One region of the Streptomyces sp. NPDC090083 genome, then DNA from elsewhere that is predicted to be linked to it. Evidence: riboswitches for the same ligand, from Rfam matches in the RefSeq annotation. Region 1 holds a riboswitch; each other region holds the start of a gene.

Region 1 (2,193 bases):
GAGCCGCTCGGGTCGGGGGTGCCGGTGGCGCCGGCACGTACGTCGTCCGGGGTGAAGGCGGGCCTGCCCGTGCTGCCGCCGACGTCGGTGCCGCCGTAGACCCAGGCGTCGACGTCACCGTCCTTGAGCTTGCGGTCCATCGCCCCGTACTGGCTGTAGGACCAGTCGTCCTGGCCGGGCGCGGCGGTCCAGTACGACCAGTAGGCGGTGGCCGGCGGGGTCAGGACGCAGGACTCCTTGTCGGGCGTCGGGTACTGGGTGCCCGAACTGCCGTAGCCGATGCGGCAGATGAAGGCGGGGCCGTCGTGCTGGGTGCCGGTGGTGGTGAAGCCGCCGTCGTGCAGGAGGTCGTAGCCGGTGGTCGGGGTCGTGTCGCAGCCGCGCTGGAGCGTGCCGCCGAAGGGAGCGAAGTCGACGGCGACGACGGCGCCCTTCGTGGCGGTGCAGTCGCCGATCGGGTCGGCGGCGGCGGACGTCGTCGTGAGGAACGTCACGCAGGCGGCGAGCAGTACGAGGAGTGCCGACGCAAGTGCCGCCACCGGTCCGGGTCTTGTGCCCGTACGGCTGTCTCTGCGCGCTTCGGTCCCCATGGTGGCCCCCTCGTAGCCTGCCCGGCGCGGGCGGGAACGTGGGTGAGGGCCCCCACGGCGGGGGAAGGTCCCCGTGCCTGGAAGGCGGTCGCACCACGCCGTAGTCCGCGACGGCGTCTGTTGCTGATGAACACGCCCCAGGCATTCCGGCTCGCCCGGCGGTGCCGGGCCTACGGTTGCGGGTCAGCGCCGGGTTTCGACCGGCTTCCCCTGGAACTTCTTGCGTATCAGGCGGATTTGAACATGGTTCACAGGGAGCGTCAAGGTGGGTCACAGGCCGCCTCGCGGGTTGTCCGGAGCACCCCTGGCGAGGGCCGGGCCGGTCGAGTACCGTCCCGCACTGCCGAGTGGGGGAACCCGGTGGGAGTCCGGGGCTGACGCGCAGCGGTGTGGGACGGCAGGGGGTCGTCCCGAGCCCGAATGCCCAAGCGGTGAAGCATTTTTGGTAGCCGGTCCACGCGTTTCGGACACCGGTCACGCTCGCCGCCGCGCAGGCCGTCAGGGTCTCCGGCACGGGTCCGGTCGGTGTCCCTCATCCCAGGAGCAGGCCATGTCCCGTACCGTTGCCCGCCGTTGCGCCCTCACCGCGACGGCGGCACTCGGCGCGTTCGCACTCACCACCTTGCCGGCGGCGGCGACCGCCACCCCGGCCCAGATCGCCACCTCGAAGACGAACGGTGTCGCCTACCTCAAGTCCCTTCAGGCGGCGGACGGTTCGTACGCCGGCTCGGGTCTGTCCAACGAGTGGGCGTTCAGCGCGTTCGCCGCCGCCGGAACCGCCGCCGTGGACGTCACGCCGGGCGGCGACACCACCAAGAACGCCAGAACCGTCTACCGCACCCTCTTGTCGACGAGCGCCTGGCCCTCGACCTCCCCGGTGGTCACCGACTACGAGCGGGCCACGCTGAACGCCTACGCGGCGGGCATCGATCCCGCCCGCGTGTCCGCCTCCCGCAACCTCGTCGCCGACATCTACAGCTACTGGCAGACCGCGGAGACCGGTTACTTCGGCCCGTCCGCGAATTTCAACGGCACCGTCTTCGCCGCCCTGGCGCTCAACGGAGCGAAGACCACGGCAGGACAGATCCGCGTCCCGCAGGCGCTGCGCGACGCGATCGTCACCCGCCTCCGGGCCAACCAGCACAACGACGGCGGCTGGAACTACAGCAAGGCCGAGGGCAACGCGACCCAGCTCGCGGCGGCGAGCGACATCGACATGACCGGGGCCGCGATGGCGGCCCTGTGCGTGTCCGGCGTACCCAGCACGGACACCGACATCGTGCAGGCCAAAGCGTTCCTCAAGAGCAAACTGGTGGCCGCGAGCGGTGCGTTCAACGCCCTGTTCGGCGTCAACACCGACTCCAACGGCTGGGCCGTCTCCGGCCTCAACGCCTGCGGCATCAATCCGCAGACCGGCGACTTCCTGACCGCCCAGGGCAAGACACCGGTCGACTTCCTGATCGCCCAGCAGTTCAACCCGGGCGGCGGGTTCAAGTACCTGCCCAGCGACACGAGTCCGTCGGCCTACGCGTCGATCGACGGGCTGCGCGCGGTGGCCGGCGGCGGCTTCACCGCCACCCCGCCCACACCGGTGACATCCGGC
Region 2 (2,193 bases), on a different contig from region 1:
GGGTTCATCGCCTGGCCGCTGAGCAGGATGTACCGCTTCTTCTTGACGGCGGTGAGGTTGCGGGTGGCGGCGTTGGTCTCCAGGAAGCGGATCTTCGCCTGGGCGGTCTCGGCGGTCTGCGACTTGCGGGTCAGATCGCCGAGGACGATGACGTCGGGGTCTCGGTCGGCGACGGTCTCCCAGTTGATCTGGGGCCACTCGTCGTGGGTGTCGGAGAAGGCGTTCCTGACGCCCACCGCCCGGGTGATGGCGCCGGGGGCGCCGCAGCAGCCGGCCAGGTAGGGCGACTGGGAGTTGGCGAACCAGTACATGAGGGAGGTGTCGGAGGCGTCAAGTCCCTTGGTGGCCTTGGTCACCCGCGCCTTCAGTCGCGTCACGAGCCGGTCGCCGCGTGCCTCGACGCCCATCGCCCGGGACAGGTCGCGTATCTCGCCGTAGACGGTGTCGAGGGTGAGCGGTGTGCTGCGCGAGCCGTCGCCGCCGCTGTCGTTGTCCTTGCCCGCGCAGTCGGCGGGCGAGACGTACGTCGGTACGCCCAGCTTCTCGAACTGTTCGCGGGTGGCGACTCCGCCCTTGCCGAGTGTCGAGACGAACGAGGCGGTGACGAAGTCGGGTTCGGCGTCGAGGACGTTCTCGAAGGAGGGGGCGTTGTCGGCGAGGCGCGGAACGGTCGCGTTGGCCTTCTCCAGGCCCTTGAGCACCGGGTCGGTCCAGGTGGCCGTGCCGGCCATGCGGTCGGCGAGGCCGAGGGAGAGCAGGATCTCTGTGGTGCCCTGGTTGAGCGAGACGACGTGCTGAGGGGCCGACTTGAGGGTGACCTTGTGCCCGCAGTCGGTGAGGGTGAGCGGGAATCCGGCCGCGGGCTTCTCCCTCTCGCCGTCGGCGCGGTCCTCCTCGGATCCGCCGCACGCGGTCAACAGCAGGGCGGGGGCGAGGAGAAGGGCCGCGGTACGGCGACGCAGCGGTACGGGGGTGGTACGGATCACGGGCACACCTTGCCTGTCGGGGCTCGAACGCGGAGCCTTGCCTACGAACTCCCCCTCGCCGAGGGCGGGAAGGCGCCAGCAGGTCTTCGGACTCGGGTTCGTCCGGACGGGGCGCCTTCCCGGTGTGTCACGTCCGGCCTCTTCGGCCGGCCCGCGCCGCACCAGTGGCGTCGAGTGCCCCGCCCGTCCCCCTCACCGCTGCGCGTCAGTTCCGGATTCGCACCGGATTCCCTGGCCTCGGTTGTGGCACGACTGGCGCGTACAACGTATCAAGATCGATGACCGGCACCCGTCACGGGGTCCGGCGGGCACGGAGGGACCAAGGAGGTCCGCGGCCGGGGCCTTCGGCGGTACGGTCGCTGGGACGCGGGAACTGGTTCGCTAGCTCACGGGAGAACCGACGTGACAGACGCAGGCTTCAGCGCGGCCGATGTGGACACCAGCAAGCCTCAATCGGCCCGTATGTACGACTACTTCCTCGGCGGCAAGGACAACTACCCGGTCGACGCGGCCGCCGCCGAGAAGGTCATCTCCTTGTTTCCCGCCGTCAGGGAGATGGCGCGGACGAACCGGGACTTCATGCACCGCGCCTCCCGGTCGCTGGCTGAGCGGGGCATCCGCCAGTTCCTGGATATAGGCACCGGAATACCGACCCGGCCGAACCTCCACCAGGTGGTCCAGGGGATCAACCCCAGCGCCCACGTGGTGTACGCGGACAACGACCCGATCGTCCTCCGCCATGCCGAAGCGCTCCTCCACAGCACCCCGGAGGGCAGCACCACCTACATCCAGGCCGATGTGCGCGAGCCGGGAAAGATCCTCGCGACGGCCAGGGACATCCTGGACTTCGACCAGCCGATCGCCCTGTCCCTGGTGGCGCTCCTGCACCTGGTCGCCGACGAGGACGAGCCCCGGCGCATCGTCGCCGAACTCCTCGACGCCCTGTCCCCCGGCAGTCACGTGGCCCTCTCCCACGCGACCGGAGACTTCGACCCGGAGACCTGGCAGCGCGTCGTCGAGGTCTACCGCCAGGGCGGCACGCCCGCGCAGGTACGCTCGCGCGACGAATTCGCCGGTTTCTTCACGGGACTTGAACTCATCGAACCGGGCATAGCACTCGCCGCGGACTGGCACCCCGAGCCGACCGGACACCCCGGCCGGACCGACCTGATCCCGCTGTACGCGGGGGTGGCCCGGAAGCCGTAGG
Region 3 (2,193 bases), 280 kb from region 1:
GTGGACAGTGACTTCTGGAGGTCGTTGATCCAGATGTTGCGGCCGTTGACGACGCCGGCGACGAGCCGCTTGCCCGGGAGTCCGCCCGCCGCGGCCAGGTCGTCCAGGTTGGCGGCAGCGGCCTCGGTGAAGTCGAGGGCGAGCCCCTCCACCGGCGCCTTGGCGAGGACGTGCAGGGCGTCACCGAGCCGGTCGAAGTAGGAGGCGACCAGGATCTGCGGCCGGTCGGTGAGGCCCCCGAGATCGCGGTAGGCGCGCATGGTGGCGTTCAGTTCGGCGGGGGAGCGGTCCTGTACGAGGGCGGGCTCGTCCAGTTGCACCCACTCCGCGCCCGCCGCGCGCAGATCGGCGAGGATCTCGGCGTACACCGGCAGCAGCCGGTCCAGGAGGGTCAGCGGCTCGAAGTCGGCCGCGACACCCGGGGCGGGCTTGGCGAGCAGGAGGTAGGTGATCGGACCGACGAGGACCGGGCGGGCGGTGAGGCCCAGGGCGAGGGCCTCCTTCAACTCCGAGACCTGCTTGGCGGAGTCGGCGGTGAAGACGGTGTCGGGGCCCAACTCGGGTACCAGGTAGTGGTAGTTCGAATCGAACCACTTCGTCATCTCCAGCGGCGCCACGTCCTGCGTGCCGCGCGCCATCGCGAAGTACCCGTCCAGCGCGTCGAGTTCGACGGCGGCGCGGTGGCGGGCGGGGATCGCGCCGACCATGACGCTGGTGTCCAGGACATGGTCGTAGTAGGAGAAGTCGCCGGTCGGCACTTCGTCGATGCCGGCGTCCGTCAGATGCAGCCAGTTGGCGCGGCGCAGTTTTGCGGCGGTGGTCCGGAGGGCGTCGGCGTCGACGCGGCCCTTCCAGTAGCCCTCGATGGCCTTCTTCAGTTCCCGGCCCTGGCCCTGGCGGGGGTAGCCGTACACGGTCGACCGTGCTGCCGCGGCTGCGGACTTCGCTGTCACGGAAATCTCCTTCGCGAGATATCTCCCTGGATCCCGGTGGCGGGACGTGAGCGCGAAGGAACGTCAGATCGGAGCGGTGTCGTGTCCGCCGCCGATGTGCACGCCGACCCGCCCACGAGGTCACCGGAATTCCGTACGCGAATGCTTCGCGTGCGGGCAGGTGGCAGGTCTTCGGACTCGCGGGCACGTCCTCCGTACGGAGGACACCTACTGGCCGTCGCTTCCCAGGCCCTGTGTGGGCCCAGTGCGTATGACGGCGGTCGTTCCCGCTCACCGCTGCGGGGCAGTCCCGGAATCTCACCGGGTTCCCTCTTGCGACGCGTCCGTCTGGATGACGGGGCGAACCAGCTGCGTGGTCAGCCTACGCGGTGGCGCGGCGAAGGGAAGAGCGGAGTCCAGCATTCGGGAGCGGAGAGCGGTCTTGCCCGGTCCGGCGCCTGACGGGACCTGATGGGAGCAGGCACACGCAGGGGTCACCTTCCCTGGCAGTGGTCCCAAGTCTCCGCGCGGTGAGCCCAGTTGACGCCCGCGTCAGACGGTCCTCGCGACCATGCCCGTCCCCTCCAGGGCGCTGATCTCGTCGGCAGGGCCGCGCTGCCGTGCCCACGCCGCGCGGGAGGTGGGACGAGGCGGCGTGGGCGTACGCGGTATGCCGAGTGTCCTGCTGTCAATGGCGGCAAGAGGATCCGGCGGGCGACGGTGATGAACGCCTGCTGCACGGCAGCGTCGTAGCGGTCGTAGCCCGTCAGTCTCTTCCCGTCGCACCGTCCCACCGTGCCCTAGCGACAGCGCTTCCGCCTCCGTGGGCAGTGGGAGCTGAAGCTCGTCGCTCGTCGCTCGTTCAGATACGGAGCGACATCGCGAACGCAGAAGGAACACTCTGACTCCACGCAAGCCTTTCGTCGATTCCTCAGCCGGTGGTGCCGTCCTCCAACTGCGCGGCGACCCTGCGGGGTTCGCGGCCGAGCAGGGTGGCCAGCAGCGGGTCGACGCCGGCGAAGCGGCCTTCGCGGGCGGCCTGGTACCTGGTGAGCATCCGCCGTGCCATCGCCTCCGGCATGCCGTCCGCGACCTTGTCCGCGATCCATTCCTCGTCGTCCAGTACGACTCGCCTGACCTCGCGGCCGCTGATCTCGGAGGCCATCGCGGCGACGTCGGCGAGGGTCACGGCCTGGCTCGCGGTGAGGGTGATCGGCCCGTCGAAACTCCGGTCACCGGCCAGGACGACCGCTGCCGCTTC
Region 4 (2,193 bases), on a different contig from region 1:
GGGCCGAGGTGGCGGCGGACCCCGCCGAGGTCTTCGACCGGGCCGAGGACATCGTGTTCCTCATGCTCGCCGACGAGACGGCCATGGACCTGGTGCTCGGCCGCGGCACCCCGGGCTTCGCCGCCCGGGTCGCCGGACACACCGTCGTCCACATGGGCACGACCTCCGCCGAGTACTCGGCCGGCCTCCAGGACGACATCCGCGCCGCCGGCGGGAGATACGTCGAGGCGCCGGTCTCCGGGTCCCGAGTCCCCGCCGAGCAGGGGCAGTTGGTGGGCATGCTGGCCGGGGACGCCGACGCGGTGGACGCCGTACGGCCGCTGCTCGCGCCCGTCTGCCAGGAGACGTTCGGCTGCGGAGCGGTACCGGGTGCCCTGCTGATGAAGTTCTCGGTGAACCTGTTCCTGATCACGCTCGTCACCGGACTGGCCGAGGCGTTCCACTTCGCGGACCGGCACGGGCTCGACCAGCGCCTGCTCCGGGACGTGCTGGACGCGGGACCGATGGCCAGCTCCGTCTCCCGGGTCAAGGGGCCCAAGCTGGTGACCCGCGACTTCACCGTCCAGGCCGCGGCGGCGGACGTACTGAAGAACAACCGGCTGATTGCGGACGCCGCCCGCGAGGCCGGCCTCGCCTCACCGCTCCTCGACATCTGCCATGCCCTCTACGGCGAGACCGTCGCGCAGGGCCACGGCGCCGAGGACATGGTGGCCGTCCTGCACGCGATCGAGGCCAGAACCGAGGAGGCGGCGCGGGGCTAGTCCCCCTCGCACTCCCCGTCACGCGCTCGACCCGGTGCCGATCGGTCGCCGGGACTGGATTTACTAGGACGTCCAACTATATATTCGTGGCCAAGGTCCGCGGTGCAGGGAAGCCGGTGTGAATCCGGCACGGTCCCGCCACTGTGACCGGGGAGTTCGCCGTCGAGCAGGACGCCACTGACGAGCTGGATGTCGGGAAGGCGGGCGGCGCGCGCTGATCCGGGAGTCAGGATACCGGCCGCGGTGTGTTCCGTGTTGTCCACGAGGATGGAGCAGACACGCATGGCACCGGTATGCGTTCACGATCCCGGCAGGCGCCCGCTTTCGGCCGGCGAACCTGACGAACATCGCACCGTCATGAGCTGACGGCCCCGCGCCATACGCGATCCCGCGCAATCCCCGCACACGTGCGCCTCCCGGCGCCCGTGCCGGTGGCGAGCGTGCCTCCCTGGACCCACCTGACGAGAGCAGGCAGTCATGGTCCGTGCACAAGACCGCGCCCCCGTGCGCGAGTTGACCCATTTCATCGGCGGCAAGCACGTCCCCGGCACCTCCGGGTCCTACGGCGACGTGTACGACCCCAACACCGGCGAGGTCCAGGCACTCGTGCCCCTGGCGAACCGCGCCGAGACCGAGGCGGCCGTCGCCGACGCCGTCCACGCCCAGCGCGAGTGGGGCGAGTGGAATCCGCAGCGCCGCGCCCGCGTCCTCCTGCGCTTCCTCCAACTCGTCGAAGGAGAGCAGGAGTCACTGGCCCGGCTGCTGTCCTCCGAGCACGGCAAGACCGTCGCCGACGCGCACGGAGACCTCCAACGCGGCCTGGAAGTGGTCGAGTTCGCGGCCGGTATCCCGCACCTGCTCAAGGGCGAGTTCACCGACAACGCCGGTACCGGCATCGACGTCCACTCCCTGCGCGCGCCGCTGGGAGTCGTCGCCGGGATCACCCCGTTCAACTTCCCCGCGATGATCCCGCTCTGGCAGGCCGCCCCCGCACTGGCCTGTGGGAACGCCGTCATCCTCAAGCCCTCCGAACGCGACCCGTCCGTCCCGCTCCGGCTCGCCGAACTCTTCCTGGAGGCGGGCCTGCCGCCCGGCGTCCTGAACGTGGTCAACGGCGCGCGGGAAGCCGTCGACACCCTCCTCGAAGACCCCCGTGTCGCCGCCCTCGGCTTCGTCGGCTCCACCCCGGTCGCCGCGCACGTCTACGCGACCGCCGCCGCCCACGGCAAACGCGCCCAGTGCTTCGGCGGCGCCAAGAACCACATGATCGTGATGCCCGACGCCGACCTCGACCAGGCCGTCGACGCCCTGATCGGCGCCGGATACGGCTCGGCGGGGGAGCGCTGCATGGCGATCTCCGTCGCCGTCCCGGTCGGCGAGGCCACCGCCGACGCGCTCGTGGCCCGCCTCAGGGAACGCATCGGCTCGCTGC

Evidence for each region. A riboswitch is a leader RNA that binds a small molecule or an ion and turns the genes downstream of it on or off. The one in region 1 is predicted to bind cobalamin.
Region 2: linked by a shared signal. The riboswitch ahead of ACIPTO_RS17340 (ABC transporter substrate-binding protein) and the one ahead of ACIPTO_RS20100 (hypothetical protein) in region 1 are both predicted to bind cobalamin.
Region 3: linked by a shared signal. The riboswitch ahead of metE (5-methyltetrahydropteroyltriglutamate--homocysteine S-methyltransferase) and the one ahead of ACIPTO_RS20100 (hypothetical protein) in region 1 are both predicted to bind cobalamin.
Region 4: linked by a shared signal. The riboswitch ahead of ACIPTO_RS17830 (CoA-acylating methylmalonate-semialdehyde dehydrogenase) and the one ahead of ACIPTO_RS20100 (hypothetical protein) in region 1 are both predicted to bind cobalamin.

Annotation. Positions count from the first base shown of each region.
Region 1 is NZ_JBIVED010000005.1:143,844-146,036, forward strand. It holds gene ACIPTO_RS20095 (prenyltransferase/squalene oxidase repeat-containing protein) at 1-590, opposite strand, end outside; cobalamin riboswitch at 709-840, opposite strand; cobalamin riboswitch at 911-1,037, shown strand; gene ACIPTO_RS20100 (hypothetical protein) at 1,141-2,193, shown strand, end outside.
Region 2 is NZ_JBIVED010000004.1:473,800-475,992, forward strand. It holds gene ACIPTO_RS17340 (ABC transporter substrate-binding protein) at 1-992, opposite strand, end outside; cobalamin riboswitch at 1,046-1,258, opposite strand; gene ACIPTO_RS17345 (SAM-dependent methyltransferase) at 1,389-2,192, shown strand.
Region 3 is NZ_JBIVED010000005.1:419,870-422,062, reverse strand. It holds gene metE (5-methyltetrahydropteroyltriglutamate--homocysteine S-methyltransferase) at 1-953, opposite strand, end outside; cobalamin riboswitch at 1,098-1,317, opposite strand; gene ACIPTO_RS21315 (SDR family oxidoreductase) at 1,864-2,193, opposite strand, start outside.
Region 4 is NZ_JBIVED010000004.1:574,937-577,129, reverse strand. It holds gene ACIPTO_RS17835 (NAD(P)-dependent oxidoreductase) at 1-761, shown strand, start outside; cobalamin riboswitch at 832-1,019, shown strand; gene ACIPTO_RS17830 (CoA-acylating methylmalonate-semialdehyde dehydrogenase) at 1,239-2,193, shown strand, end outside.